Regions from separate parts of the Shimia sp. NS0008-38b genome, predicted to be linked through region 1. Evidence: riboswitches for the same ligand, from Rfam matches in the RefSeq annotation. Region 1 holds a riboswitch; the other holds the start of a gene.

Region 1 (4,680 bases):
CCGTGTCAACTTTTTCAGGTTGCTGCACGGCCACTTCAACGGTGATGAACATCTCGGCTTTGTCTTTGCCAAACAGCTCCGCGAGGTTGATGGAATTATGCCAAAGAGCATCCTTCACAGCGCGACTAGCGGCTTCCGTGTAATCCTGCCGCCGCAGCGACGACCCCATGCCAAATTCGGTGAGAAGACGTTTTATCATGCTGTTTTCCTAAGAATCCGGAGATCAAGCGTGTCAAAGAAGCCTGACCATTCTTCTGGAGGGGGATTGCCCGCCTTGTAGGCTTGTCGTTTTTGATCGTCTTGACCCGCATACCATTCGAAAAACCATTGCAAATAGGTTTCCCCAGACCCCATTCTCCACCCCATACTGGTTTTCTTCATGTCAGGGAATTCTTGCCAAGGGGCCAGCATCGGATCTGGTAACCGGCGCTTACCAGCTCCGAGACGATCCAGAGCCCTTTCAAGTGACAAACGCGTTTCTGAATCCAGCTGTGTACTCAAAATTCCACCCCAGCCTGCGCCTTAATGCCATCGCGAAAGGGATGTTTCAGCAACGTCATCTCTGTCACCAAATCCGCCGCCTCGATCAGCTCTGGTTTGGCATTGCGCCCGGTCAGCAACACATGTGTCATCTCCGGTTTCTCACTCAGCAAGAAGTCCACCACATCGTCGATATCTAAATAGTCATTGCGCAGTGCGATGTTGATTTCATCAAGCATCACAAAGCGGTTGTCCGGGTCGCGGATCAGCTGTTTCGCCAGTTCCCAGCCGGCCTCGGCCTTGGCGATGTCGCGCTCACGGTCCTGCGTCTCCCATGTAAAGCCCTCGCCAGACACATGAAATTTCACCTCATCCGCGAAATGCTCTTCCAGAAACGCGCGCTCCCCCGTGGCCATCGCCCCTTTGATGAACTGCACAACAGCCACCGGCATGTCGTGTGCAATACAGCGCATGATCATTCCAAATCCAGAAGAGCTTTTGCCTTTGCCCGGACCGGTGTGCACAATGATCAGACCTTTTTCTTCGGTCTTGCTGGCCATCATACGATCCCGTGCGGCCTTGATTTTCGCCATCTTGGCAGCGTGACGTTCGTTCTGATCCATGTTTTCGGGCATATTGCCTCTCCGTTGGCGCTTGACACAGCGGCGATCATTGCCCATTCGGGTGTCGCTGGTTCCTGTTCTTTGAACAGGTGAAAAGGGAATGCGAAACAGGCCTGACGTCAAGGCCCAAAGCGCAGCCGCCCCCGCGACCGTGACCGGAGAGGTCCGCCACAGCCACTGGATACATCCGGGAAGGCAGGTAGACCGACAGGGAGACCCCTGACATCCGCAAGCCGGGAGACCTGCCAGCAAAAATGACATGAACCGGACGGGGTGTTTCGGTGTCGGGCTGTCCACAGATGTCCCGTGTTTGCCCCGTCCCTGAAAAGGGACTGATTTGTATGACGGACGCACATGCTCCTGTCGAATTGCTTGTCTGCACAACCTGCCGTGCAGGCATGCCAACTGATGTCGAAGGCCCCAGGCCGGGAACGCAACTGTTTGAGGCGCTCAATGCAGCTGAATTGCCAGACAACGTGACGCTCAAAGGCGTGGAGTGCTTCTCCAACTGTGACCAAGGCTGCTCGATTACAATTCGTGGTGGCGCTGACCGGTGGACCTATGTCTATGGCAACTTCACTGGTGAAGACGATGCTGAATTGGTTGCCGATGGGGTCACCAAATACGCAGCCACCGCCGATGGTCTTGTGCCATGGCGCGAACGTTCAACTCACTTTCGTAAAAACTGCATCGCCCGCATTCCCCCTTTGGAGGCCGACCAATGAGCTCACTTGAAAAACTGCCCGTCACTGTCATTACTGGCTTTCTGGGCTCTGGCAAAACCACGCTTGTGCGCAACCTGATACAGAACCCGCAGGGCAAACGCCTCGCCGTGATTGTCAACGAATTTGGCGACGTCGGTGTGGACGGTGAAATCCTCAAATCCTGCGCCATTCCGGACTGCCCTGCAGAGAACATTCTCGAACTGGCCAACGGCTGCATCTGTTGCACTGTCGCGGATGATTTTATTCCGACCATCGAAGCCCTGATGGCATTGGACCCGCGTCCTGAGCATATCCTCATTGAAACCTCAGGTCTGGCGCTGCCCAAACCTCTTCTGAAAGCCTTCGACTGGCCGGACATCCGTTCCAAAATTACCGTTGACGGTGTGATCGCCTTGGCAGATGCCGAGGCTGTGGCGGATGGACGGTTTGCCGCCAACGTAGCCGCTGTAGATGCCCAGCGCGAAGCAGATGAAGGTCTGGATCACGAAACCCCATTGTCCGAAGTCTTTGAGGACCAAATCAGCTGCGCCGATATTGTTTTGTTGACCAAACCAGACCTTGCAGGCCCTGAAGGTGTGGCCAAAGCCAAGGAAATCGTACTGGCCGAAGCCCCACGTCCGCTGCCTGTAGTTGAAGTGGCCGAAGGCGAAGTTGACCCCCGTGTGATTCTTGGGCTGGAAGCTGCGGCAGAGGACGACATGGATGCACGTCCCTCCCACCACGATGGCCACCACGATCATGAACACGACGATTTTGAAAGTGTTGTCATCGATGTTCCGGAACAGTCCGATCCTGCGGCCTTTGCTGCAAAGATTGAAAAAATGGCAAAGGACCAGAACATTTTGCGTGTCAAAGGCTATGCAGCGGTCGCTGGCAAGCCCATGAGATTGTTGGTTCAGGCGGTCGGTGCGCGTGTGCGCCATCAATTTGATCGCCCATGGACGCCAGAAGAGGACCGCAAAGGCCGCATGGTCGTGATTGCAGAACATCACGACGTAAATATCGATGCGATCCGCGCAGCTCTGCTAGACTAACACTCCCATGCATGTAGTCTTTCGCGAAAGCCACGGTCTTGATGAGGCCGACACCCCGATGGATCTGGGTCAGTCCCCGGCCGATCTTGTCGTGCTGTCGTTCTCTGACAGTGATCTGGGGGCTTTCGCGGCAGGCTGGCATCGCGCCAATGGCGATTTGCCAACGTTGCGGCTGGCCAATCTCACGGCGCTCAAACACCCGCTTTCTGTTGATACCTATGTAGAGCAGACGCTGTCAGGGGCCAAAGCAATCCTGATCCGCCTGATTGGTGGGATATCTTATTGGCAATATGGCATTCAGCAAGTGCAGGCTTTGGCGGCTGAAAAAGGCATCGCGCTTGCGGTGCTCCCGGCAGATGGCCGCCCGGATGAGCGACTGGACGGGGTGTCTACACTTCCTGTTTCAACTCTGCATCGCTTGACCCACCTTTGTGACACAGGCGGCGCTATTGCAGCTCAAGCCGCGCTGGCGCAATTGGCGTTGGCGGCAGGGCTTTACGCCAAACCGGTCATAGGTTCGAAATCATTGCCCGACCATGGAGGCTGGACGCCCCAAAACGGGCTTTGTGATCCACTCAATGATCGCGACACAACCAAGCCTCTGATCGCGCTCACGTTCTACCGAGCTTACGTCAGCTCCGCCGACACGGCCCCAATCGATGCTTTGTTTGAGGAATTTCAAAATCGCGGCTTTGATGTGATCGGCCTGTTTGCGCCCTCGCTCAAAGTGCCCGCCTCAGCCGCATGGCTCTCTGGCACATTGAAATCGCTTAAACCTGCCGCCATCGTAAACGCCACATCGTTCTCCGGAAAAGGTGACAGTGGCACCTCGCCATTGGACGCCACGGACGCACCGGTGTTTCAGGTCGCTCTGGCCACCTCTCGCAAGAAAGCTTGGGCTGACTCTGAGCGTGGTCTGGCACCTGCAGACTTGGCCATGCATGTTGTGTTGCCAGAGGTTGATGGTCGACTTTTTGCAGGTGTTAGCTCGTTCAAAGAACCTGGCAAAAAAGACACCGCGCTAGAGTACTCCCGCTTTGGCCATCGCCCCCTACCCGAACGCATCCGAAGCGTTGCCGACAAAGTGGAAGGCTGGGTACAATTGGCCAAAAAGCCAAACAGCCAAAAACACATCGCCTGCGTGCTCAGCACCTATCCCGGCAAAGACTGGAACATGGCGCATGCCGTAGGTCTCGACCCATTGGCCAGCGTCGATGCCCTTTTGGGGGACCTGTCTGGAGCGGGATTTACCGCACCCCAAACAGACAGCGACGCACCTGTGAAAGACGCCCTGCTTTCGCACACCCTATCTTGGTCTGTCGACGCCTATCAGAGCGCGCTAAACTCTCTGCCGGACAGTTTACAAAACGACCTGATGCAAACTTGGGGACACCCCGAGGATGACCCGGATTTTGCCAACGATGCGCTTCATTTCAAAGCGACCAAACGCGGCAATATTGTCATTGCGCTTCAGCCCGAACGTGGCAGCAGCGCGCAACGCGAAGATGAATATCACGATCTGTCACGCGTGCCCCGTCACAGCTATGTGGCCTTCTATCTGTGGCTTCGTCATTGCTTTGAAGCGGACGCATTGGTTCATGTTGGCGCCCATGGCACGCTTGAATGGCTGCCCGGCAAATCAGTCGCTCTCTCGGCGGAATGCTGGCCAGAGGCCCTAGTTGGCAATCTGCCGGTCATTTATCCCTTTATCGTGAACGATCCCGGAGAGGCGGCACAGGCCAAACGACGTATCAATGCGCTCACGTTGGGCCATGTACCCCCGCCTCTGAGGACATCCGCCACACCGGATCGGTTTGC
Region 2 (4,680 bases), 470 kb from region 1:
GACAATGCCATCCGCCTCTGCCAGCGGCACGCGGGTGATGGGGGTGGGATTGTCAAGGATTTCAAGCGGTTCGAAGAACCCCTCGTCGCGGTCCCATTCGCCCATGAAGTAGACATTTGTGCCCACAGCCCCCTGAAACATCGCGGCGCGGGCGCTGTCACCGGAGGTGGCGATGGTGTCATAAGCGTCTTTGGGCACCCCAAACGCGCCCATCTGTTCGGCCACACCGGCGCGCGGTTTGGGGGAGTTGGTGACCAGCACCACAATGCCACCGCGGGCGCGATAGGCCTGCAGGGCCGCAACCGCCTCCGGATAGGCAGTGACGCCGTTGTGCACACAGCCCCAAAGATCCACAAACAACGCTTTGTAGCGCTCAGAAATATCGGCGAGAGAGGAGATGATCGTGGTCATAAAGGCAGTCCTGCACACAGAGATGTTGGCCAAAGGTATGCCAGCCACACGCAAAGAGAACCAGCGATTCTGAAGGGGAAAAAAGGATGGTGTGTGAGATGGTTACCGGCGCAACAACAAGATGAAAAACAGCCCTCCTACAAGGCCAGTGACGATGCCAACGGGGATATCTTCGGGCGCCATGATGGTGCGGGCTGCGATATCTGCCCACAACAGAAAGATCCCACCAAACAAAGCGGAAATCGGCAGCAGTCGAAGGTAGTCCCCTCCGGTCAGCAGACGCGCAATATGGGGGACCATGAGACCAACAAAGCCGATCATCCCAGAGAAGGCGACCATCACACCGGTGATGAGGGCGCCAACCACAAAAACGCTGAGCCGGAAGCGGCCCACAGGTATGCCAAGGGAGCTGGCGGTTTCATCTCCGATGGTCATCGCATTGAGTTTCGGGGCTTGCAGCCACAGCCAGAGACCGCACGGAACAAGGATGGCGAGCGGGTAAATCAGGTGGGACCATTGTGCGAGGCCAAGGCCACCGAGCATCCAGAACACCACAGTATGTGTTGCTTTGGGATCACCCATAAAAATCAATATGTTGGCGCATGCCATGATGACAAACGACATCGCAACACCGGTCAGAACCAGACGGTCGGCGCTGGTGGCGCCCGCCCAACGTGACACAGCCAACACGGCAAGTGTGGCGGCAAGTGCGCCAAGAAAGGCCATGACCGGCACAGTGAGAAGGCCGAGAAACAAACCTGTGTGCAACAACGCCAGAATGGCGCCAAATGCGCCGCCTGAAGAAATACCCAACAAATGCGGGTCGGCAAGTGGGTTGCGGGTGACCGCCTGAAGGGTTGCACCAACAAGGGCCAAACCGGCGCCGACCATGATGGCCAGCAGCGCGCGTGGAAAGCGGATTTCCCAGACAATGGCCGCCCGACCTTTGGACCACGTGGGCTCCCCGTCCCAAAGGCCCACTTTGGACACAAATACCCCCCACACCGTGTCGATGGGCACAGAAATTGCGCCCACCGAGATGGCAAAGGATAAGGACGCTCCCAGCGCAGCAAATCCACCTAAAAAGGCGATCCACATGGGAACGTCGCGGTGGGAGAGTCCTTGGGCCATTTAGTTGCTCGCCGTGCCAGTTGCGCCCCAGAAACCTTCAGCCAGTTTCTTCACCGCTTTGATGTTGCGCGGGCCGGGGGTGGCTTCAACATATTCCAGAACCACAAAGCGGTCGTTTTTCACCGCATCCAGCTCTGCGAAAGCTGGGTTGTTCATCATGAATGCGCGCTTTTCTTGCGCAGTGACGTTGCCGTAGTTCACGATCACGATCACTTCGGGATTGCGTTCAACCACGGCTTCCCATGTGACCGTGCCCCAGCTTTTCTCAAAGTCATCCATGATGTTTGTACCGCCGGCGGCCTCGATCATCGCGGTTGGCATGGCGTAGAGGCCCGCTGTGAAGGGTGAGTCCTCGCCGCTGTCGTAGACAAACACACGCAGGGGCGCGTCTGCTGTTGCCAACGAGGTTGTGAAATCCGCCAGCTCGGCTTTGTAACCGTCGACAAGTTCCTGTGCTTTGGTTTCTACCTCAAAGATTTTGCCGAGGTTGAGCAGGTCGTTGTACATGTCGTCCATGCTGACTTTGGCCTTTTCGCCGATGTGAATGCAGCTTTCGGTCAGCTCATACACATCGATGCCAAATGGGGCGAGGGAGTCTGGAGTGACTTCGCCGCCAACTTTCATGCCGTAGTTCCAGCCAGCAAAGAAGAAGTCGGCATCCGCGCCAACAAGGACTTCTTTGGAAGGGTATTTGGCGGAGAGCTCGGGTAGGGCCTCAACACCGGAGCGCATGTCTTCGTCCAGAGTTTTCCAGCCGGAGATGCCGGTGTAGCCCACCATGTGGTCGGCCAGACCTAAGACCAGCATCATTTCGGTCAAGTTGACGTCGTTGGAAATCGCAGCTTTTGGCGGGCCGTCAAATGTGACGGTACGATCACAGCTTTGCACGGTGGTTTCTGCGGCCACAGACTGGGCTGCGAGAAGGAGCCCGAGGGCGATAGATGTATGTTTCATGAGGGGTCCTTAGCCGTTGGAAGGCAATTGAAAGGTGAGGTGCGGTTTTTGGCTGAAGCTGAGTTCCTCTTGCCGGGCGTGCACCTGAAATGTGTTTGAAACGAGCGCGCCTTTAAGCACCTCGCGTGGGTTGCCAAAACCTTGTTGGCTGCCGTTTTTGAGCACCAGCACCTTGTCGCAGACATCAGCCGTTAGGTTGAGATCGTGCAGGGATGTCACAATGGTCAGGTCCAAATCGCGGATCAGATGCAAGACCTCAAGCTGATGGCGGATATCGAGGTGATTGGTGGGCTCATCCAACACCAAGAGATGTGGCTCCTGCGCCAAGGCGCGTGCGACCATGACACGCTGACGTTCGCCGCCCGACAGCGTGGACAGGCTGCGATAGGACAGATGCTCAAGGTTCAGTTTCTCAAGCGCCGCTGAGATGATTTCACCATCCCTGCGACCGGGCGTTGAGAGCCCCAAGCGATGCGGGACACGGCCAAGCGCCACAATTTCGCGAACGGACAGCGCAAAGTCAGAGGGTTGTTCTTGCAGCACCGCCGCCACTTGGCGGGCCAAGGCACGCGGTGCCATCTGGCGCAGAGACTCTCCGCGCACCAAAATGTCACCGCTCAAAGGCCGATTGTAGCCGTAGATCATCCGCAATAAGGTTGTCTTGCCCGCGCCATTGGGACCAACAATGCCCATGACTTCGCCTTCGTTGAGCGCAAAGCTGGTGGGTTCCAAAAGAAGCGGATCGCGTTTGCGCGGGGCCCAGGTGACGTTTTTCACCTCTAAAGCGGGTGCATTCATGACACGCGCTCCAGACTGTCTTCGATTGCCACGATGCTGGCCGGAATGCGGGCAAGGGTGCTTTTGCGCAGGCCCGTCGGTCGGTCGATTGAGCTGCACCAACCGTCATGTAAAACAGCGTATTGTTTGGCGAAGTCCACAAGGTCTTCGATGTTGTCGTCCGCTGTGACATCGCCAAACAGATAAGAGGCTTTGCGTGTGGCATGGTAGGCCACCGTGCAGGGGCGGTCACATCCGGCCATGCAGGCGGTCCCGGAGATTTCAAAGTCCTCAGGGATGCTGTCGGCAGCGGCGGATATGGCAGCGCGCAGTTTTGCGATCAGCTCATAGCCGGGATTGCAGGTTTTGCCTTTGTGGCGGCAGGATGTGCAGACAGTGATGCGATGAGATGGGGTTGTACGGTTCATTTCGCCCTCCGCGAAAGCGCTGGGTGCGGACGAAACCAGAGATGTCAGTGGCATATGCCAAATAAGTCAATGTGGCCTCCTTCCGAGGCACCCCGCCCGGTTTGAGTTACAGTTGGCGATGGCAGGTCTCCTGACTTGCGGTGTCTTGCGCGCCCCACCTTCCCAGACCCATTTGGCCCAGTGGCGTTTTGGGGGTTGCACACCGCCTACAGTTGCGGGGGCAGTCACGGAATTGGCGTTATGTTATGCGCCGCACCGTATTCCCTTTGCTTGCATCGATTTTCATACAAGCACCATCATCTGTTTGTTTCGCGATAATGTGCTGCGTTGTCAATCCATGAAAGTGAGAGTGGGAATAATGGGGTGTCGTGCGCAGTACGCCTGCGTGTCTGCCTCACTTTGGCATCGCCTTCAAATACCTAACAAATAGATGGATATGATGGGCGATTGGGAAATCAGCGGCCAGCTATTTTGAGCGATTTGGAGAAGCGCAACGCACAGGCCGTCTTATAATTCTGCGCCGCTTTCTGCTTGCTGGGGTCTGTGCTTTAGTCGAGGCGCAAGCGGGCCATCGCATAGAGTAGGAGCAAAAAGCACAATGCCCCCGCCATCAGAAAGGGGGTGCGAAGAGCAATGTCGCGACCAAAGGGTGTTTGTAGTGCTGCAACTGCCGCACCTGCGGCGATGGCACCCAGCGGCATGCTGCCCCATCCAAAGAAGCGGTATATGCTGTTGACCCGTCCAAGCAGGTCAGTGGGAATGCGGCGCTGTCGCCAAGACACAGTGATCACGTTCCACAGCATGGCACAGGCCATCACACCAAACAGAGATAGGGCCATCACGATGCTGGAATTGGTCAAGCCGATGGTGCCGTAGCCAATGCTCCAACCTGTGATGGAGATATAGAGACAACGCTGTGTGCCAAACAGACGAATGAGACGTGGCGCGGTGAGGCTGCCAGTGATAGCGCCAAGCGCTG

The links. Region 1 has a riboswitch for cobalamin ahead of ABWV47_RS04030 (DUF1636 family protein). Riboswitches for the same ligand answer to the same signal wherever they lie in the genome.
Region 2: linked by a shared signal. The riboswitch ahead of ABWV47_RS01725 (DUF1636 family protein) and the one ahead of ABWV47_RS04030 (DUF1636 family protein) in region 1 are both predicted to bind cobalamin.

The regions. Positions count from the first base shown of each region.
Region 1 covers NZ_BAABWQ010000001.1:821,111-825,790, forward strand. Annotated here, with positions in the region: gene ABWV47_RS04020 (Lin0512 family protein) at 1-199, opposite strand, end outside; gene cobO (cob(I)yrinic acid a,c-diamide adenosyltransferase) at 498-1,115, opposite strand; cobalamin riboswitch at 1,155-1,367, shown strand; gene ABWV47_RS04030 (DUF1636 family protein) at 1,445-1,828, shown strand; gene cobW (cobalamin biosynthesis protein CobW) at 1,825-2,862, shown strand; gene cobN (cobaltochelatase subunit CobN) at 2,870-4,680, shown strand, end outside.
Region 2 covers NZ_BAABWQ010000001.1:352,368-357,047, reverse strand. Annotated here, with positions in the region: gene ABWV47_RS01745 (TIGR01459 family HAD-type hydrolase) at 1-411, opposite strand, end outside; gene ABWV47_RS01740 (FecCD family ABC transporter permease) at 514-1,542, opposite strand; gene ABWV47_RS01735 (ABC transporter substrate-binding protein) at 1,543-2,496, opposite strand; gene ABWV47_RS01730 (ABC transporter ATP-binding protein) at 2,506-3,294, opposite strand; gene ABWV47_RS01725 (DUF1636 family protein) at 3,291-3,701, opposite strand; cobalamin riboswitch at 3,805-4,014, opposite strand; gene ABWV47_RS01720 (MFS transporter) at 4,250-4,680, opposite strand, start outside.